DNA from 4 places in the Sinobaca sp. TMA16-18 genome. Region 4 is predicted to be linked to each of the others. Evidence: riboswitches for the same ligand, from Rfam matches in the RefSeq annotation. Region 4 holds a riboswitch; each other region holds the start of a gene.
What was found. Region 4 has a riboswitch for thiamine pyrophosphate ahead of AC5W14_RS10485 (ABC transporter ATP-binding protein). Riboswitches for the same ligand answer to the same signal wherever they lie in the genome.

Region 1: linked by a shared signal. The riboswitch ahead of AC5W14_RS05620 (thiamine phosphate synthase) and the one ahead of AC5W14_RS10485 (ABC transporter ATP-binding protein) in region 4 are both predicted to bind thiamine pyrophosphate.
Region 2: linked by a shared signal. The riboswitch ahead of thiT (energy-coupled thiamine transporter ThiT) and the one ahead of AC5W14_RS10485 (ABC transporter ATP-binding protein) in region 4 are both predicted to bind thiamine pyrophosphate.
Region 3: linked by a shared signal. The riboswitch ahead of thiD (bifunctional hydroxymethylpyrimidine kinase/phosphomethylpyrimidine kinase) and the one ahead of AC5W14_RS10485 (ABC transporter ATP-binding protein) in region 4 are both predicted to bind thiamine pyrophosphate.

Annotation. Positions count from the first base shown of each region.
Region 1 is NZ_JCAKFM010000002.1:382,256-387,610, forward strand. It holds gene AC5W14_RS05605 (AEC family transporter) at 1-886, shown strand, start outside; gene AC5W14_RS05610 (FixH family protein) at 956-1,354, shown strand; gene AC5W14_RS05615 (2-hydroxymuconate tautomerase family protein) at 1,423-1,635, opposite strand; TPP riboswitch at 1,769-1,876, shown strand; gene AC5W14_RS05620 (thiamine phosphate synthase) at 1,929-2,537, shown strand; gene thiO (glycine oxidase ThiO) at 2,534-3,676, shown strand; gene thiS (sulfur carrier protein ThiS) at 3,660-3,863, shown strand; gene AC5W14_RS05635 (thiazole synthase) at 3,867-4,634, shown strand; gene AC5W14_RS05640 (ThiF family adenylyltransferase) at 4,631-5,355, shown strand, end outside.
Region 2 is NZ_JCAKFM010000002.1:408,271-413,625, reverse strand. It holds gene AC5W14_RS05760 (cory-CC-star protein) at 1-41, opposite strand, end outside; gene AC5W14_RS05755 (carbon starvation CstA family protein) at 57-1,802, opposite strand; gene AC5W14_RS05750 (hypothetical protein) at 1,920-2,375, opposite strand; TPP riboswitch at 2,492-2,591, shown strand; gene thiT (energy-coupled thiamine transporter ThiT) at 2,644-3,198, shown strand; gene AC5W14_RS05740 (DUF3270 family protein) at 3,201-3,917, opposite strand; gene nirD (nitrite reductase small subunit NirD) at 4,011-4,334, opposite strand; gene nirB (nitrite reductase large subunit NirB) at 4,353-5,355, opposite strand, start outside.
Region 3 is NZ_JCAKFM010000002.1:399,172-404,526, forward strand. It holds gene AC5W14_RS05700 (MarR family winged helix-turn-helix transcriptional regulator) at 1-305, shown strand, start outside; gene AC5W14_RS05705 (efflux RND transporter permease subunit) at 658-3,795, shown strand; TPP riboswitch at 3,834-3,933, shown strand; gene thiD (bifunctional hydroxymethylpyrimidine kinase/phosphomethylpyrimidine kinase) at 4,033-4,845, shown strand; gene thiM (hydroxyethylthiazole kinase) at 4,871-5,355, shown strand, end outside.
Region 4 is NZ_JCAKFM010000005.1:39,875-45,229, reverse strand. It holds gene AC5W14_RS10495 (ABC transporter substrate-binding protein) at 1-933, opposite strand, end outside; gene AC5W14_RS10490 (ABC transporter permease) at 933-1,697, opposite strand; gene AC5W14_RS10485 (ABC transporter ATP-binding protein) at 1,694-2,467, opposite strand; TPP riboswitch at 2,599-2,701, opposite strand; gene AC5W14_RS10480 (DUF1516 family protein) at 2,850-3,215, shown strand; gene AC5W14_RS10475 (potassium channel family protein) at 3,248-3,913, shown strand; gene AC5W14_RS10470 (Gfo/Idh/MocA family protein) at 3,966-5,036, opposite strand; gene AC5W14_RS10465 (ThuA domain-containing protein) at 5,064-5,355, opposite strand, start outside.

The DNA.
Region 1 (5,355 bases), on a different contig from region 4:
CAGCACGCTTATTCCGATTGGACTTATTTTTCTTTCCGGTTTTCTACTTCAGAAAAAACAGCTGCTCGATGTACGATCTGTCTCGGGTGTGGCTTTATACATACTAACGCCGGCTCTCGTGTTCCGGACCTTTTACACAACAGAGCCTGATTATGATGTGTTTCTCATTGTTTTATTTGCCGTCATCTTTCTTATGGTGATGCTTTTGTTAAATAAACTGCTGTCCTTTGTATTCCGCTGGGATGCTCCGACGGAAAGCGGCATGACCCTGTCTACTTCGTTTATGAATGCAGGGAACTACGGCGCCCCGCTGATACTGTTTGCTTTTGGAGAAGAGGCGTTTGCCTATGCCGTTATTTTTATGGTCATCCAATCTTTTTTTATGAGTACGGTAGGGGTATACATCGCTAACCGCAGTAACATGACAGGAACGGATGCGTTCCGGGTTGTATTGAAAATGCCTGCGTTTTTTGCCCTGCTGTTGGGCATATTGTTTCAATGGCTTCATATCACGATTCCATCCACCTACTTTGACAGCATCAGCATGCTCGGAGAGGCCTCTATTCCTGTCGTCATGGTTGTGCTTGGCATGCAGCTTGCTAAAATTTCCCTGGCATCTCTTGAATGGAAGCTGATCGGTGTTGGAACAGCCGTAAGACTCGTTCTTTCACCGGTGATTGCCTATGGGTTAACGCAGCTGCTGCAGACCAATGACCTCTTGAGTACTGTACTGATTGTAGCAGTGGCTATGCCTACTGCAGCAACGATAGCAATGATATCTGTAGAGTTTCATTCCAGTCCTGACCTGGTTTCAAGTATTACGCTGCTGACAACTATTCTAAGCGTTCCATCGCTGTGGGTATTGTTGTTAATAATTGGCGCGTAGAGGTAACATAGAAAGTGCACTCAAGATATAATAAATCGTGAAGAACGACAAGAGAAGGGAGTAGGTTGTATGAAAAAATGGGGAATAGGAGCTGGAGCTGCTGGGCTTCTTTTGTTAAGTGCCTGCGGCGGTTTCGACGAATCGGAAGCCGGGAATAGTCCGCCCAGCAGTGAACCGATTGAAGTAGCCATACATACCAGTGAAACAGCTGAGGCCGGTGAAGCGGCTTTAATTGAAGCTCACGTAGAGCAGGAGGGAGAAGCGGTGGAGGACGCAAACGAAGTGCTGTTTGAAATATGGAAAGAAGGCGAACAGGAAACGGGAGAGCAGCTGGAAGGCGGACACAGCAGTGACGGAGAATATACGCTGGACTACACGTTTGAAGAAAGCGGAACGTACTTCATAACAGCCCATGTCACCGCCCGCAATATGCACAGCATGCCGACAGAGGAAATAGAAGTAGAATAAAAAAAGAGGAAGGCAGTATTTGCCTTCCCCTCAGGCCAGACTATAGTGAAAAGATGGGCTGCATCAAATTAAAGCGTGTCTTTTTTACGGATTTCCGATACCGATTTAGCACCGATGCCCCAGTTATCGGTCTCTACTTCATCAATAACAACGACAGTTGTCTGAGGGTTTTTTCCGAGAACATCCTGCAGCAGTTTTGTGGCGCCTTCGATAAGCTGTTCTTTTTGCTCCGGAGTCGCGGGCTTATGTTCTTTTGTAATTTTAATATTTACAAATGGCATGATGCATCTCTCCTTTATATTAACGTATGCTTTCAGTATAAAGGTTTTTCCTTATTTATACAGTATTTAGTTTTTGTTAATTGACAATTCAAACAATGATAGCTTACGATGAATACTATAGTTAATTTAATAGTTTTACCACTAGGGGTGCCCTTTAAAAGGGCTGAGATTGAAGTAATACTTCGGGACTCTTTGAACCTGATCTGGATATACCAGCGGAGGGAAGTGGCTTGTCCTGCTTTTTTCCGCAGAAACCAACAGCCGCTTTCCCTCATGGGAAGGCGGCTTTTTTCATGGGCACACATCGGAAAGAACTGCATGCTGTATCAACGGGCAGGCAGACATTGGAAGAATGGATGCACATTTCTAAAAAAATCAAAGAATGGACGGATTGTTTTCATATACGTGAACCTCTCTGGTCTCTCAGGGAGCTGGAGACTGCTGTTGCATTTCTGCAGGAAGAAGGGGTGGCGGCCCAGCAGATCCGGCTGAATGTACCGGGAGAAAAAAGGCAGCATTTCAGGGATATCGGTTTTCATCTCAAAGAATCGGTGGAGCAGAAGCCACAGCAGAGCCTTGCTGCAGGCTGGTCTGTTCACAGTCTGGAAACGGCCCGCCAAAAAGAACAGGCCGGCGCTGACTATTTGTTTTTCGGTCATGTGTTTCCTACCGATAGTAAGTTGGGACTGGAACCACGCGGCCTGAAGCAGCTTGCGGCTATTGCAGAAGCGACCGCACTGCCGGTGATCGCGATCGGCGGCGTTACCCCGGAACGAGTGAAGGACTGCATCCGCTCCGGTGCTTCCGGTATTGCAGTGCTGTCAGGCCTGTATGAAGCAGAAGAGCCAAAGCAGCGGGCGCATGCTTACTATACGAAGCTTAACGAGGAGGGAAGAACATGACATCCTATCATACCGTAGTGATCGGCGGCGGAATCAACGGCTGTTCCACCGCCTTTCATTTAGCGGAAAAAGGGAAACGGGTGCTCCTTTTGGAACGGAGCACAATTGGCAGTGAAGCTTCCAGCGCCGCTGCCGGTATGCTCGGAGCCCAGGTGGAGATTAACAGTCAGGGCTCTTTTTTCGACTTTGCAAGAGCGAGTCGGTCTATGTACGACGAATTAGTCCCTAAACTTGAATCGTATTCAGGCATTCAGGTGGATTATATAAAAAACGGTATGCTGAAAACCGCACACTCGGACGAAGAAACCGCCCATCTTCATAATGTGCTCGCCTTTCAGCAGAAGGCCGGCGAACAAGTCAGCTGGCTGACCCGTGAGGAGCTGCAGACAAAAGAACCGAACCTGGCAGACGAATCCATACAGGGTGCTCTGTATATGCCGAAAGACGGCCAGGTTATGGCGCCGTATCTTACGAAAGCCTATGCCGGAAGCGCCGCCCATTTAGGAGCGGAAATAATGGAACACACTCCGGTGTCTTCCATTAAGCAGAAGGCGGGAGGATATGAAGTGATCACGGGCCGGGAAACGATAGAATCGGAGCATGTAGTCATGGCAGGGGGCGCATGGACGGACCTTCTGGATGGTGACATTGGCCTCATGCCGCCAATGATTCCTGTTAAAGGAGATATTTTATCTGTCCGCCCCACAAAGCAGCTTATTGTGTCTACTGTTCATGCCCCGGATGTGTACCTTGTGCCAAAGAAAAATGGAACAGTAATTATTGGGGCAACCGAACACCCGGGATCTATGGAGACCCAGGTGTATGCGGGCTCTGTGCATGACCTGCTGAAAAGCGCATTTGCGTTAGTGCCGGGTCTTGCCGAAGCAGAGTTCAAACAGGCGTGGAGCGGAATCAGACCGCAGTCCGCAGACGGTCTTCCTTATCTCGGTTCTATTAATAATCAAGGCCTTTGGATAGCTGCAGGGCATTACCGGAATGGGATTCTGCTTTCGGCAGGAACAGGAAACTGGCTTGCCCGTTCCATCTGTGGAGAAACGGTCAATACGGAATGGGAGCAGGCATTCTCTCCCTATCGAAAACGAACAAAGGAAGGTGTTTCCAGTGAAGCTAACCATTAACGGAGAAGAACAGCAGATTCCGGATACAGTCGAATCCGTCGAGCAGCTGCTTGCTCATTTTAACGTCGGACACAAAAAGTCTGTCGTAGAAAAGAATGGAGAAATTTTAACCAAGCCGGATCAGAAAAAATCAGCGTTGAAAGAAAATGACCGGCTGGAAATTGTTCACTTTGTAGGAGGAGGATGAAAGATGTTAACTATTGGAGAGTTTTCTTTTGAATCACGATTGTTTTTGGGAACAGGTAAATACAAAACCGCAGAAGTACAAAAGCAGGCGGTGGCAGCTTCAGAGACGGAGGTGCTGACGTTTGCCGTAAGGCGGATGAATATATTTGACAGCACCCAGCCGGATCCTTTCGAAGATATGGATCTCAACGGGTACAGACTGCTCCCGAATACGGCCGGAGCCAAAACGGCTGAAGAAGCCGTACGTATTGCAAGAATGGCTGATGCAGCCGGGATGTGTGACATGATTAAAGTAGAAGTGATCGGCTGTGATAAAACCCTGCTGCCGGACCCGGTGGAGACGCTGAAAGCTTCTGAACAGCTTCTAAATGAAGGCTTTACCGTGTTAACGTATACGTCGGATGACGTAGTACTGGCAAGGAAACTGCAGGAACTTGGCATTCACGCTATAATGCCCGGAGCTTCACCTATCGGCACAGGACTGGGTATCGTAAATCCCTACAACCTGGCCCACATTATTGAACAGGCTGTTGTGCCGGTTATTGTAGATGCGGGTATCGGCAGTCCAAAAGATGCCTCTTATGCAATGGAGCTTGGAGCGGATGGGGTGCTCTTAAATACAGCAGTGGCCGGTGCCGATTATCCGGTGAAGATGGCAGAAGCAATGAAACTGGCGGTTCAGGCAGGAAGGCTTGGCCATGAAGCCGGTCGAACAGAGAAGAAGTTTTATGCTCAGGCCAGCAGTCCGTCCGAAGGAATGAGCCAGCTGTGACAAGCGGCCGTTATTCCCGCCAGGAGCTGTTCGCTCCGATTGGAAAAAAAGGGCAGCAGGCCTTTGGGGAAAAGCACGCCGTTATTATTGGGGCGGGCGCTTTAGGAAGCAGTATGGCAGAAACCCTGGTCAGAGCGGGGGTCGGAGCGGTTTCGATTGTGGACCGGGACTATGTGGAACACAGCAATTTAAACCGCCAGCAGCTCTACACCGAACGGGATGCAGACAGGTCAACGCCGAAAGCCGCTGCAGCGGAAGCACGGCTGCGTGACATTAACAGGCAAACGGATGTGAGAGCTGTAATAGGGGAAGTAGATCCCGCTCTGTTGGAGTCGTTTCTTCCTGCAGACGTTATTATCGATGCTCTTGATAATTTTGAAACACGCATGATGGTCAACGACTTTGCCTGTAGGCATGATATTCCTTTTATTTACGGCGCCTGTGTAGGAAGCTATGGTCTCACGTACACGATTATACCCGGCGATACGCCCTGCCTGCACTGTCTGATGGAAGACATTCCGATGGATGGAGAGACGTGTGACACGGCAGGCATCATTGCCCCGGCCGTTCAGATGGTCAGCAGCCACCAGGCAGTGGAAGCGTTGAAATTACTGAGTGGAAATGAAAAGGATCTGCGGCGTACCCTTCTGTCTTTTGATGTTTGGGAAAATCAACACCGGACGATGAACCTGGATAAATTAAAAAAGCCGGACTGTGCTTC
Region 2 (5,355 bases), on a different contig from region 4:
TAGTAAGCCAGCCACTGCTTGACCGTTTTCTGAAATCCCATCTTCCCCGCCTCCTTTTAATCCTGATCAGGTTCGGTGTTCGGTGGTTCTCTGCGGAACAGCATTACTGCTTCAAGCAGAATCCATATTGTAAATCCTAAAATAATCGATCCCATCACAAACAATAAGATCTGCGCTTCGCCGCCGCCTATTCCGGACCATTGGAACACGACCTGGTTAATCATCGCCCAAAGTGTCATAAACAGCAGGAAGAGCATTGGCACGAAGGTAAATAAGAAGTTACGTCCTTTCCGGCGCAGCCAGATGCTGATTAATAACAGGCTGATACCGGCGAGCAGCTGGTTCGATGTGCCAAATAAAGGCCAGAGCAGGTAGCCCCCGGAACCAAATCCACGATCGCCTCCAGGCAGAAGAACGAGTGCCATGCTGCCACCGACAGCAATAGAAGTAGCTACGTGCTTCTTCGTAAGCGGCTTGACATTATATTCCTGGCCAAGCTCGGCAATAATGTAGCGCATGAGGCGTACAGACGTATCAAGCGTGGTGGCCGCAAAACTGACGACGATAACCGCCACAATCGTTTCTGCTGTTCCAGGCGGAAGGCCGATGCCGGCTGCAAGCTGTCCGGCCCCGCCAATAAAGTACGTCAGGCCATCCGCATTTGCTACATTGTAGCTTTCATAGGCATTTAAGAAATCCGTCTGTGTAGCAAAAAAAGTGCTTACAGCAAGAATCGTTATAAGAGCCAAAACGCCTTCTCCTACAGCGCCAAAGTAGCCGACAAAACGGGCATCTGTTTCTTTATTCAACTGCTTTGAGGTCGTGCCCGAAGAAACCAGACCGTGGAAGCCTGAAATGGCACCACAGGCTATCGTAATAAACAGCAGTGGAAACCAGGACACGTCAAGAACGCTCCGCGTCACCGGCGCTGTCATTTCTGCTGCCGGCCAGGTAAAGAACAGGCCTAGATACAAAATAGCCAGGCCGACTACCAGCTGATGGGAATTAATAAAATCTCTCGGCTGAAGCAGCTTCCATACCGGAAGGACGGAAGCTATGTATACGTAAATCATTAATACGGCAATCCAAACCATAAAGGCCATGGAAACGGCATCAAGTCCGGCAAATACGGTGCTTCCTTCTCCCCCAAAGTAGCGTACCAGATCAATCTGCAGCGCAGGAATATAGCTTGCTGCAATTGCGGCGCTGTACATGACAGCCAGTCCTATTAAAGAAGGAAGCAGCATGCTTTTTCCTTTGCGGTTTATCGTATAACCAATCCAGATCGCAAGCGGAATTTGGATAAATACAGAAATAACACTTGCCGGAAAGGTAATAAACAGGTTGGCAATAACCCAGGCGAACACGGCATTTACCATTAATACGAGAATGAGAATAATGAATAAAAACAACAGCTTGGCCCGGCGGCCGATAATTTTCTCCGCCAGTGTTCCAATCGACTGTCCTTTGTTGCGGACAGACAGCACAAGCGTTCCAAAATCATGTACACCGGCTGCAAACACCGTTCCGAGAATCACCCATAAGAATGCCGGAAGCCAGCCCCAGTAAATAGCAATGGCCGGACCTACAATCGGCGCGGCGCCTGCTACAGACGTAAAGTGATGCCCCCATAGAACAAACTTATTGGTCGGAACGAAATCGACTCCATCCCTGAATTCGTGGGCCGGAGTGCGGAAGTTGGGATCAAGCCGGTAAATCCGTTCTGCAATAAATTTTGAATAATACCGGTAACCCAGGGCAAATACGGTAAAACCGATGATGGCTAACACGATAGCTGGCATCATACTCCCCCTTTTCTCTTTTCCCTTCGTAAAGAAAGCGCTTTATTTAAGCGCCGTAAGAAAAGTATATAAGAAAAGTCAGAGAATTACGATAGTTAATAACTATTCCCACATTTTTCAGCTTCCGAGTGTTCCGATAAATTGCACAGACAGAAAAATAAGCAGCAGAAACAGCGGACCAAGTGCCGCCAGCAAATAAGAGGCTCCTTTTGATTTAACGACCTGGCTGCAGAAAAAAGAAATCGAAGAAGCCATCGTAACACCGATAAAATAGCCTTCGAGATTGTACGTATAAATAATAAACAGGCCGTAAAGCAGCCCTACCGTGCCAAAAATAATAATGCCCAGAATAGGATAGACAATCCCGTTTTCCAAAGGACGCAGAAACCGAAGCAGAAACATACCGGCAAGCGACCCTATGTATGTATGGAAAACGAGCACCGCGGCAAGCAGTTCAAAATCACTTATTTCTCCTAAGCTTACTATATAAAAAATCAGCATCAGCAGCGTTACCGTGGTCGACAACCCGCTTCCTTTTAAATAGGCCAAAAGTAAATTGCCTGGTATGTTCATTCGTTTATTCCAGCCTTTCTCTCGTTCTTCTTCTGTTCCTTACCCTTCTTTATTTAGATTTATGCTTCCCTCTTGATTTTGCCGGCAGAAACCGTATGATAAGAAAGGAAACAAATATAAACCACTAGAGGTGTCATTGGACTGAGAGAGGCAGAGCCTCAACTCTTGGAACCTGAACTGGATGATGCCAGCGTAGGGAAGTGGCGAAAGCTCTATCTATATAGAAGCCTCGTCTTTCCTGTCTCTGTAGTTGGGAAAGGAGCAGTATATGAAACACCAAAGACTTGTCATTATGATTGAAATCTCGCTCATGGCCGCCTTGTCGCTTATTTTAAGCTATGTCCAATTCGGCGCTTTATGGGCAATGGGAGGCTCCATCTCCCTGATTATGATTCCTATTTTTGTTATTGCTTTCCGGCGCGGCTGGAAGGCAGGCGCGCTCACCGGATTTATTGTCGGCGTTCTGCAGCTTTTTACGGGGGCCACTATTGTTCATCCGGTCCAGCTTATACTGGAATACCCGATTGCCTACACGGTTCTCGGTGCGGCCGGTTTGTTTATTACCTCCCGGTCGTTCACAAACGGAGTTCCTTATGCTTCTATCGTGATCGGAGTTTTGTTTGCCACCCTGCTGCGATTTATCGATCACTTTGCATCCGGCGTGATCTGGTTTGGCGCCTACGCAGGCGACATGCCGGTCGTTTTGTATTCAGCCGTGTACAATGCGTCCTATTTGATTCCGGAAGCGGTCATTACGATCGTTATTATTGTGCTGCTGGCTAAATATGCACCGGCTTTCTTCCGTGCTCCAAAGACACTTTAGATTTACCATTGAAAGAAATATTTCAACAGCGTTGCGATAATTGCGTACCCTCCTGCAGAAATGAGAAATGTAGGAAGGTGCGCATTTTCTTCATTCGGCAGTTCTTTATTTAATACATTCATCAGCATCGCGCCTGAGATAAACGCAAAAACAACCGCCAGCCCAATCGAAGAATACGGCACAAGCAGACCGACAAGCCATCCGCCGAGAATACCCGCAGCCAGAACGTAACGGGCCACTTTTTCATAACGCTCTTTATCTTCGCGCCATAAGTCGTGTGATACGGACATAAAATGAAGACCTACCGCTATCGCATAGAACACGCCCTGCACCGTTTCTACATCGGAAGCAAACACAATATAGGAGATCAGCATATTATATAGAGTAAAAAAGCCAACCTGTATGTAAAAAAACAATGCATCCCCGTCCCGTTTTCCTTTTTTCTGCTGGGCATCGGCTGTTTTAAACACCGTATAAAACACCATCAGGCCTATCAGGCCCAGAATGTAGAGCTCAGATTCCATCGTAAGCTCGCCGCTGAAGGCTTCTTGTTCTTCATGCAGCGCAGGCAGAACATAGACAAATATATAAGCCACGGCAATGCCTCCCGAAAAAGAGAGCCAGCGAAAGCTTCGGATTCTTGGGCCTTTTACAAATATATTGGCAAATACCTGTACAGCAATAAAAAACAGCCCTATCATCACTACATCAAACGTCATCGCTATTCTTTCCTTTCCGAATTTTATAGACAAAAAAATCCCTTATCGCAACTATATCAGTTGAGATAAGGGATTTGCCATCGTCAGCGGTTTTTAAATTTGAATATACACACTGCTTCCTTCCACCTGTACCGGATAAGAATGCGTGCAGCCTACGTCGGGCGCCTGGGCTTTTCCATCTGCTGTGCTTATTTTCCAGTCATGAAGCGGGCAGAACACATAGTCTCCGCTGACAATCCCCTGGGAAAGGGGGCCGCCTTTGTGTGGACAGCTGTTTCGAATAGCCCTGATTTTGTCTGCGTTTGTTTTGAAAAAGGCGATGGATTCTCCATTAACAAAGATTTCCTTCGGAATGCCTTTTTTAAATTCTTCTACGTCCGCTACATATACCGCGGTTGTTTCGGTTATTTCAGCCATGGCCCCGCTCCTTATTATTTATTGAAGAACTTCTACTTTTTTCTGTTCAAACAGCTCTTCCCGTTTTTTCTCATTGCTCGTAATGGCTTTCCACGGATCTTCCGGAAGTGCTTCCAGGGCGGTATCCATTCGTGCAATCAGTGCTTTGCGTTCCTCTTTGTCGTCCAGAACCACAGATTTCACATGATCCAGTCCAACACGCCCAATCCAGTGCGAAGTTCTTTCTAAATACCTGGCATTTTCACGGTAGTACTGCAGGTAGGCACTGATTGTATCAATAACTTCCTCGGTCGTTTTGACTTTCGTCAGCAGTTCGCCGCCCTTTAAATCAACGCCGCCGTTTCCGCCTGCATAAAGCTCCCAGGCCCCTTCCACTCCGACAATCCCCAAATCTTTAATACCGGATTCTGCACAGTTTCTTGGGCAGGCTGATACTGCCATTTTTACTTTATGAGGGGTGTTAAGCCGGTCATATTTCTTCTCAATTGCGATACCCAGGCCGATGGAATCCTGGGTGCCGAAGCGGCAGAAGTCCTCTCCTACACATGTTTTCACCGTACGAAGGGATTTCGCATAGGCGTAGCCGGAAGGCATGTTCAAATCCTCCCATACCGACGGCAGATCCGCCTTTGGAATACCAAGCATATCGATCCGCTGCCCTCCTGTTAATTTCAGCAGAGGAACACTGTACTTATCAGCTACTTCTGCAATTTTCCGAAGCTGATCCGGGTTGGTTACCCCGCCGTACATTCTCGGCACAACGGAATACGTGCCGTCGTTTTGAATGTTGGCGTGCATTCTCTCGTTTACAAAGCGCGATGACGGATCATCTTCGTACTCCTTCGGATAGGCTACACCTAAATAGTAATTGATTGCCGGACGGCATTTGGAACAGCCTTCTGACGTTTTCCAATGAAGCACATTCATGACTTCTCTTGTCAGCGTCAGCTGTTTGGTTCTGATCTCTTCCCCGACTTCTTCATGCGTCAGATCGGTACAGCCGCACATCGGCTCTTCCTGC
Region 3 (5,355 bases), on a different contig from region 4:
ATGAGAATGTGTCTATTTCAAATCTGGCGTACTACTTAAATATTTCAAAAAGCGCCGTCAGCCAGGCGCTGAACCGTCTTGAAAAAGAAGAACTTCTAATCCGGCTTGTTAATGAAGAAAACCGCCGGGAAATGATTATTAAGCTTGGACCTCAGGGAGAAAAACTGAAGGAAGAATTCCGGCTTTTTGAAGAGTCAATTATTCAGGATTATATCAGTCGATTAAAGAAAGAAGAAATTGAACAAATCGACCAGACATTAAAGAAGCTGGATACAATGATAAAAGAAAACGAAACCAAAGAATAAAACGGCCTCCAGAAAAGCCGTCCATGTTAAACATTCTGAGCAGCATACGCTGCTCTTTTTGCGTGAAAGAATCAATCAGATGAATTATTTGTGAAGTGGAGGAAGATTAATTGACTCTCTACTGCAGATGCTTTAGTTTATTAAATAGTTAAGTAACTTAATTGTTTAAAGTCTTACATACGATAGCTGTTTTATTTGCCGGCAGACTTCGGCAGGCAGAATAATAACATAAGAATCAGGAAATAATCTGCAAATACATTCAACGAAGACAACACCCGAAAGCATGCTGTTCATATGCGTCTGTCCGGAAGTCTGCGGTACCGGCAGGGATGAAAACATAAGAGGAGGAACGGTGAAGGTGAAAATTACCGATTTATCCATCCGAAGGCCGAAACTGACTATTGTAGGAATGATCCTGTTTATTTTACTCGGAGGGGTGTCCTTAACAAATCTCCCGCTTCAGCTTTTTCCGGAAATTGATCCCCCGGTCGCGGCCGTTGTAACAAGTTATCCCGGTGCGAGTCCGGAAGAAGTCGAAGAAAGCGTGACGATTCCGCTGGAAGAACAGTTATCAACGATGCCCGGCTTAAATAATATTACGTCTACCTCAGAAGAGGGGTCGGCGTTAATTCTTCTGGAATTTTCCTGGGATTCATCGATTGACGACGTGGAGCAGGATGTTATCAGCTCAATGGGGGATGCACCGCTTCCTGATGATGCGGCTGATCCCTCTTTCCTGAAATTTGACCCGTCGATGTTCGGTATGGCACAGATTGCTGTTACCTCTGATGACATGGCGGTTGTCGACTTTCAGGATGATTTAGCGTCTATCCGGACGGAGCTTGAACGGGTGGAAGGTGTCGCCAATGTGGATGAATCCGGCAGAGTAACCGAACGTTATGAAATTAACCTGGATCAGGCACAGCTGGAAGAATATCAAATCACCCAGGAAGATATCGTTAACGTGGTTCAGTCCAACAACGTGTCACTTCCCGGTGGAACGGTGGAATCAGGAGAAAGAACGCTTACGACAAGAGTGCTGAAAGAAATAGAAGCTCAGGAAGATCTGGAAGAGCTGTTTGTTACAGTTGATCCGGAAACAGGCGATGAGTTATTTTTAGCCGATGTTGCAGACATAAGCCTTTCTCCGGAAGAGCAGAACGCTATTACGAGAACAAATCAGCAGCCGGCAATGCAGCTTAATCTAATGAAGGAAACAGATGCCAATGCGGCTACGGTGTCCTCATCCTTTAATAGTGAGCTGGACACGCTGCTTGAAGAAGATCAATACAGCAGCCTGGAATTTACGACTTTTTACGATGAAGGAGATTACATCCAGCAGTCCATCAACAGTGTGACGACTGCTCTTATTACCGGCGGGGTGTTTGCCATGCTCGTGCTGTTTTTCTTTCTCCGCAATTTAAAGACCCCGCTCATCATCGGGGTGGCAATACCGTTTTCTGTTATCGTGACATTTGGTTTCTTATATTTTACAGATGTCGGGCTGAATTTAATGACTCTTGGTGGATTGGCGCTTGGCATTGGAATGCTCGTCGATAATGCAATTGTGGTTATTGAGAATATATACCGGCATTTATCGATGGGCAAGACACCAAAAAAGGCAGCTTCAGAAGGAACAAAAGAAGTAGGCGGCGCCATTACGGCTTCGACTTTAACGACTGTTTCTGTCTTTCTGCCGATTATTTTTGTATCAGGCATCGTTGGAAATATTTTTACGGAATTTGCACTGGCAGTATCCTTTAGTTTAATTGCTTCCTTGTTTGTGGCTGTTACCGTTGTGCCGATGATGGCAAGCCGCATTTTGAAAGCTCCTAAAGAGGATATTGAAGAAAAAAGGCAGAACTCCCGCTATATGAAACGTCTGGAAAGGGCCAGCAAATGGTCGTTGAAACACCGTTTTCTTACTCTGTTTATTACGCTGTTATTTCTTATCGCAGGCGGAGCGGGTCTTGCTGCAACAGGAGTTAACTTTCTTCCGGCAAGCGACCAGGGCTTTTTCTCCATTGATGTGGAGACAGATTACGGAACCAACCTGGAAACGACGACTGCTATTACAGAGGATATTGAAGCTATTTTGGATCAGGAGGGAGCAGTCGACAGCTATTTAACAATGATCGGTTCTTCCGGCGACGACGGTGCAGTAACAGGAGGACCATCGGGATCCAATGAGGCCCAGATCATGGTCACGATGGAACCAATGGAGGACCGGGAAGCGAGCACGATCGATTTTATTGAACAGATAGAAGACGACGTGGTCGACGTAGAACCGGATGCCGATATTTCTCTTTCGAGCCAGACTGCTATAGGCGGAGGAGAAGCGAATACGGTCGTCTTTACTATCAGCGACCAGAACGTGGATACATTAAATGAGTCGACCGAGTATATGATCTCGGAGCTGAGAGAAGCGGAAGATATTCGGGAAATAACCACCTCGGATGAAGATCTCGCACCAGAGATACAAATTGCTGTAGATGAAGAAAATGCGAGGGAAAACGGTCTGGCGGCCGCCCAGATCGCCGATAGTGTCGACAATGCTACCCGCGGCCAAACAGCCACTACGGTACAGACAGCAGATAATACGACCTATGATGTGATTGTTCAATATGAAACCGGAGAACTGGAGACAGCAGAGGATTTAGAAACGCTGCTGATCGCCAACCAGGAAGGAGACTACATTGAACTTGGCGAGGTAGCCGACATTGAAGAAGGCAGCGGCCCTGCCGTTATTAATCGTGATGATCAGCAGCGCAGCGTGGAAATTACGGCGGCCTACAGCTCGGATACGACATTAAATGAGGCGTCCAATTTAGTGACGGATATATATGAAAACGACAATATGGCGGACAGTACCTCTCTTGCCTATTCGGGAGAACAGGAGCTGCTGGACGATGCGCTCGACAGCATGATATTTGCCTTCCTTCTCGGACTGCTGTTCATTTATCTCGTAATGGCAGGACAATTTGAATCCTTTAAATATCCATTTATCGTTATGTTCAGCGTGCCGCTTGTGGTTATAGGAGTAAGCATTGCCCTGGCAGTTACGCAGACACCGCTCAGTGTGACCGTCTTTATCGGCCTCATTGTTCTTGCCGGTATTGTCGTCAACAATGCGATCGTGCTGGTGGACTATATCAATCAACAGAAAGAAAAGGGAATGGCTTCCAAAGAAGCTATTGTAGAATCTGTTAAACAGAGAACCCGCCCTATTCTGATGACAGCTGTAACAACAATTCTAGGGGTCGTTCCATTATCGCTTGGTATTGGTGAAGGCGCAGAGATTCAGCAGCCGATGGGTATTGCCGTGATCGGCGGCCTTGTCAGCAGCACTTTTCTGACGCTGTTTGTCATACCAGTTCTGTACAGCTTCCTGGATACGAATTTCCGGAAGGTGAGAAAAGAAGAAAAGAAAGCCGAAAAGGAGCAAAAGCGCGGTAAAAAGCGTCGGAAGCAGGAAGGCACAAATGAATAATTGACAATAAAGCTTCCTCTCCCGTAACATGAAATAAAGACAACCACTAGGGGCGCATATGCTGAGATAAGGAAATTCCTTTGTCCCTCTGAACCTGATCTGGGTAAAGCCAGCGTAGGAAAGTGGAGCGTGCGTTTTTATTTGGCTGTGATGGTCAGGAAAAGCCGCTCCTTTCAAGGGGCGGCTTTTTTGTGTGTAAATGAAAAAGACGTCCGGATGTGGTGAGTACAGATAAAAATGGAGGAACCAACAATGGGGGAAATACCAAAAGTACTATCCATAGCAGGAACAGATCCTACCGGAGGAGCTGGCATCCATGCCGACTTAAAAACATTCCAGGAGATCGGCGCTTACGGAATGGCCGTTATTACAAGCGTGGTGGCCCAGAATACGATGGGGGTAAAAGACGTCTGGCATATGGAGGACGAAACGATTCTGAAACAGCTGGAAGCCGTGCTTGAAGACATCAGGCCGCAGGCAGTGAAAACAGGTATGATCGCCCTGCCGTCTATGATTGAAAGTATCACAGACCGGCTGGAACGGGAAAACCTGCCAATTATTGTAGATCCGGTAATGGTGGCCACAAGTGGAGACTCGTTAATGGATAAAGAAACGAAAAAACTAATGGTCAACCGGCTGCTTCCTATAGCAGAAGTGGTGACGCCGAATATGGAAGAAGCCGAAAAGCTTACCGGAGTAAAAGTCTCTACCATAGAAGAGGCGGAAAAAGCGGCCCGGGTGCTGGTCGAGGAGATGGGGGCAGGAGCTGCGGTTGTAAAAGGCGGGCATGCGAAAGACACGGCAATTGATGTGTTATATTATAAGAAAGAATTTATCCATCTAACGGCGGATCGGTTTAATACGAAGCATACACACGGGACAGGATGCACGTTTTCTGCGGCAATTGCCGCCAATCGGGCGAAGGGTATTCCTGTTATCCAATCGTGTGAGCTGGCTAAAGAATTTATTACAAAGGCGATCAGCCATCCGCTCAACATCGGGCGCGGGAGCGGACCGGTGAATCATTGGGGCCGTTCGTTAGAGAAATGAATAACCCTGGAGGGAAAGAGACATGATGCATTCAGAAGGAAAAAAAGCATACAAATTGCTGCACGAAATGCGGACGGCAAAGCCTCTTGTTCATAACATTACAAACGTGGTGGTAGCGAACTTTACGGCGAATGGACTTTTAGCGGCAGGAGCATCGCCTGTAATGGCCAACGCAAAAGAAGAAGCGGCCGATATGGCGTCTGCCGCCGATGCGCTGGTGCTTAACATTGGAACGTTGAACCCACTGCAGGTGGAGTCCATGCTGCTTGCCGGCGCCGCAGCGAATAAAAAAGGAATTCCAGTCGTACTCGATCCGGTCGGAGCCGGTGCTACCGCTTATCGAACCGATACTGCCCGGCAGCTGCTCAAAGAAATAGACATTTCCCTTGTCCGCGGAAATGCAGGAGAAATTGCTGCTGTTGCAGGACTTGAAAGCAATACAAGAGGAGTAGATTCAGGTTCCTCCCATGTAAGTACAGCTGAAACGGCAGAACGTGCCTTTCACGTATT
Region 4 (5,355 bases):
GCTGATCGTTTCCTCCCAGGATTCCCGGTCCTGGCTGCCAAAGGCTTCTTCTTCCGTTTCCATTTTCTCCATTAAAACATCCAGACTTTCTTCTTCCACTTCCCGTTCAAGCGGAAAATTTTCCTGATCTTCATTCTCAAACAGACTGTCCAGGCTTTCTTCCGGATGGTCTTTCATATATGTGTATCCTTTTTCCGCCGCGGTCCAGAACGCGTTAATTTTTTCTTCCTCTTCCGCCAGTTTTTCTTCGTTTGTAACGAGAACGAGCTCGTAAAAAGGCGGCACACCGTAATCCACCGGATCAAAGTATTCTACGGAAGTGCCGGCGTGTTCCAGCACCGGTACTTCATGGTTAATGTATGCGCCGCTTACCGCATCGGCCCGGTCGCTTACTAAAGAGGACTGCAGCTCAAAACCAATATCCACCAGATCAACTTCTTCAAACTGACCGCCATCATTTTCCACCATCGTTTCTACAATTGGTTCATTGACCGGTATCCCGGGGTATCCAACTGTCCGGCCTTCTAAATCTCTTGGTCGTTCTATGTCGGAGTCTGCTTTGTACACAACGTGATTAAGAGGAGACCTCACAATCGCCGCCACGCTTACTACAGGGATTCCTTCAGTCCGCGCTGTAATAACATCCGGCTGATAGGTAATGCCAAAGTCCACTTCTCCTGCAGCCGCCAGGTTCAAAGGATCCGTTGGATTGGTGGGGAACATAATATTTACGTCCAGGCCTGCTTCCTCGAAGTATCCGTTTTCCTGCGCGGTGTACAAGTAGCTGTGTACGGCATTAGGATACCAATCCAGCATAATGTCGACTTCCTGCAGCTCTTCATTCTCTGCCTGCTGTTCATTTTCACTCCCGCATCCTGCCAGCACAAATGCTCCTGCAGCAAGCAGCCCCACCTGTTTAATCCACCTTTTCATTATCTTCTTCCTCCCTTTTTTGTAGTCGCATATTCTACTGCTTTTACTGCCAAAAACAGGCCAATCCCTGCTAACGACAACAAAACGATTGGTGCAAATACGCCGGCTGCGTCCATCTGTGTCATCATCCTGCGGCTGAAATATCCAAGCCCTGCATCTGCGCCCAGCCACTCTCCAATTGCCGCACCGATGACGCTCAGCGTGACTGCCACTTTTAAGCCGGAATAGAACGAGGGCAGAGCCATCGGCACCTGGACCTTTCTGAAAATCTGCCAGCTCCCGGACCCCATGGTCCGAAGCAGGTCCTGCATATCCCGGCTCGCTGTCCGAAGACCGTCAAACGCCCCGACCGTAATTGGGAAAAAGGTGATCAACACCGTTACGGCGACTTTACTCCACATGGAATAGCCAAACCACAGTACAAATATTGGGGCTAGTGCAATAATTGGAATGGTCTGCGAGGTGATTAACAGAGGAAAAACACTCTTTTCCACCATCCGGCTCCGGCTCATCAACACCGCAATACCGACTCCACAAACGATGGAAATGCCAAGTCCGGTAACTATAACGAGAAGCGTGGCCGGCAGGTGTACAAGAAACAATATATCCGCAAGTTCCCACAGCCTCTGCAGCACCGCAGACGGTGCCGGCAGTATATAAGGCGTGTCATACCAGCGGGCTCCTGCCTCCCAGATGATAAAAAAAGCAGATGCGAGAAGAGCGGCTCCAGCATAGGAAATGCCTGCTCCTTTCCAGCCATTCATCGTAACTTCTCCTCCCTGCGCATTCGTTCAATCAATTCCCGCTTCAGCTTCAAGAGTTCCGGGTGATCCCGGGCACGCTCGTCTCTGGGTCTTGGCAGCGGTACCGCAATTTCGGTAAGGCGTCCTTCTATCGGCGGCTCGGTAAATAATAAAATGCGGTCGGATAAAAATAATGCTTCTTCTATGTCGTGGGTAATAAAAATAAGTGTCTGCCTCGAAGCCTGCCACTTTTCCAACAGCCATTCCTGCATCATAAAGCGGGTAATCGAATCAAGTGCGCTAAATGGTTCATCCAGCATTAAGATGTCGTTTCCTCCCACTACGGCGCGGAGAAAAGACACCCTCTGCCTCATCCCACCGGACAGTTCGTGAGGATACTTGCGTTCCAGGCCCCTGAGGCCGAATGCTTCCAGATGGGATGATACGCGCTGTTCGGCCTCCCTTTTGGAAAGGCCGTTTATTTCCAATGGCAGCATGCCATTTTCCAAAATGGTCCGCCAGGGCAGCAGCAGATCCTGCTGAGGCATGTAGCCGACCCTGCCAAGCCTTGTGGCCGAGCCGTGCAGAAGCACCGACCCCTTGTCCGGGTCGCTCAGCCCGGCGGCAAGCCGGAAGAACGTCGACTTTCCCGATCCGCTCGGTCCAAGCAGGCTGACAAATTCGCCTTTTTTCACTGTCCCTTGAACCTGCTTGAAGATCGGCGCTTCGGTAGTAGTATAGGCATAGGTAACGTCTCGAAATTCCAGTGCCGGTTCCTGCTCTTTATTCATTTCCCGCCCCCTTTTTTGTGTACCGTGCTCCCCCGGAACCTGCTCCATGCATACAAAAAAGCCGCTCCAGCAGAGGGAGCGGCGGAAAAGTCGTTCTATCATTAAAAACAGCACGAGCGGCTGCTTTTTCAGGTGAACATTCCGCACTTTCCTCCGCTGGTGTTATCCAGATCAGGTTCCAGGGTTAGGATGAATGTCATCCCTCTCAGCTTTGCAGCACCCCTAGTGCTTGTTGTATAAAATTGTCTTTGCTTCTTAAAGATAGCACATATTCGAAATGGTTCATACCGCGGGTTTTATTTCAGCAAAATCTCTGCTCCTGTAAAACCTGCACGCGTGATATGATGGAGAAAACGTCTACATTACATTAGGAGAGGCTCTTATGGCAGACACTATACTCACGATACATCTTATAGCCGTGGCGGCAGTTATTCTGCTTGCAGGCGCTGTTTATATATTTCACCGCACCAACATGAACCGGACCGCTATTCTGCTTCACTACGTGCTTCGATTTTCATACCTGCCGCTGCTTTTAACCGGCGGGCTTGTGCTTGGCCTTCGTCCTGTATATTTAGGCGGCCTGCTGAAGCTGGCCTGTGGATTGTTAAGTATCGGATTGATTGAAATTTACTTTGTCCAGTTATTTAAGAACACCGGACACCCTCTATTCGTCCGGTTTATGATAGGATTTGTATTATTTACTATTATTTTAGGATTACTGCTCCCCCAGGGCATTTATTTACTGTAAGGCGAATTTGACACATAAAGGAGCGTTTATCCATGCCAAAAAACAAAAAACAATTTGCTGTTATAGGCCTCGGCCGATTTGGAGGGAGTATCTGCCGGGAACTGTATCATTTAGGCTATGAAGTTCTTGCTATCGATCAGGATGAAGAAAAAGTAGATGAATATGTCGCATATGCTACCCAGACAGCCTGCATTGACTCCACTGACGAAAAAGCATTAAAATCTCTCGGCCTTGGCAACTTCGATCACGTTGTTGTCGCGATCGGCGACCATATTCAGGCAAGTGTGCTTACAACGCTTGTGTTAAAAGACATGAACGTTCCAATCGTCTGGGCAAAAGCCCAGAATAAATACCACCAGAAAGTGCTCGATAAGATCGGCGCTGACCGTGTGGTCCACCCGGAATTTGATATGGGAATCCGTGTAGCCCATAATATGACTTCGGAAAAGGTTATTGATTTTATCGACTTAAGCAACGATTACACGATTGTCGAAGTGTATGCTACGAAAAAACTGCACCGCAAAACGCTGATTGAATCCAATGTCCGGGCCTCCTATGGTGTGACGATTCTTGCGATCAAACGAAATGAGGACGTTAATGTGTCCCCGCGGCCCAACGATAGAATTGAGCAGGGAGATATGCTGATTGTTTTAGGTCATAAAGATGAGATCCGCCGTTTCGAAAATGAAGGCTTGTAGTTTTAAGAGGCTCCTACTGTAAAAAACCAGACCCCCGGAGGGCCTGGTTTTTTTAATAAGACTCTTCAAAGCTGGTTGGATTTTCTTCGAACCGTACGCTTTTTCCTGTTTCACTGCTTTCATATAGCGCCTCGACGATTTTTGTAACTTTCATGGCCTGCTCCGGTTTCACGATAAGTTCCGCTTCACCTGTACAGGAATCCACGAAATTATTCGCCTGATAGTATGGCTCTATATTATCGATTTTATTAATCTGGGCCGTGCTGTTTAACAGCGTTCCATATTTGGATTGATACAGCTCAAACGGAAAGAGCTGTAAACCGCCCTCAACTCCGGAAATACTGAGTTGTTCCGTATCTTCTTTTATATTAGCCGCCCAGGAACATTCCAGCTGCAGCGTAATGTCATTTTCGAATGTGATATACCCGGTTACATGGTCTTCCACGTTAAACGTATTCTGGTCAAACTGGCCCCACTCGTTCGTGAGATTCGGTGCTTTGCTTAACCGGTCGTACGTTTTGGCCATTACTTCCAGCGGCTTTGGGTCTCCAAGCAGCCACAGGGACAGATCCAGCAGGTGGCAGCCATAGTCAATCAGGCTTCCTCCGCCTTGCAGCTCTTTGTTTGTAAATACACCCCAGCCCGGAACTTTCCGGCGGCGCAGTGCCTGAAAACGACAGACGAGCGGGTCCCCGATTTCGTGGTTTTCCATCATCTGCTTGGCAATCTGGGCTTCCGGTCCAAAACGATAGTGGAAGGCAATTGCAAGAACCGAGCCTTTTTTTTCTGCAGCTTCTATCATACGCTCGCATTCTTCCGTTGTAATCGCCATCGGCTTTTCGCAGAGCACGTGAATGCCCCGGTTTAGAGCCTGCACAGCGATATCTGCATGAAACTTATTCGGCGTACAGATAACGACCGCATCCACGTCTCCAAGCATTCGTTCAATGTTGTGGTATACCCGGGCGATAGAAAAAGACGCCGCTACTTCCTGAGCCCGATCCTGATTAATATCGTATACGCCTTCTATTGATACCTTGTGTTCCAGCTGTTGAAAAGTGGGAATATGCCTTGACTGAGCGATTCCCCCTGCTCCAATGATGCCAATCTTTAGCTTGTCCATTAGTACTTACCCCCTCTAGTGTGGCCATCAGCGCCCGGCAGTGGCTTTAGTTGTCCCCTGCTCTTTACCGGCGATAGGCTCAAGCGGCTGAGCGTTGCCGTAAACCGGCTTTGGTGTAGCCAGTCCGGCTGCCCAGTATACGCCATTGCGTATCACGCGCTGAATGTCTGTATGGTAATACGTCGGATACGTCTCATGTCCCGGACGGAAATAAAATATTTTTCCCCGCCCGCGCTGAAAAGTGGCACCACTTCTAAATACTTCTCCACCTTCGAACCAGCTGACAAATATCAATTCCTCTGGTACAGGAATGTCAAAG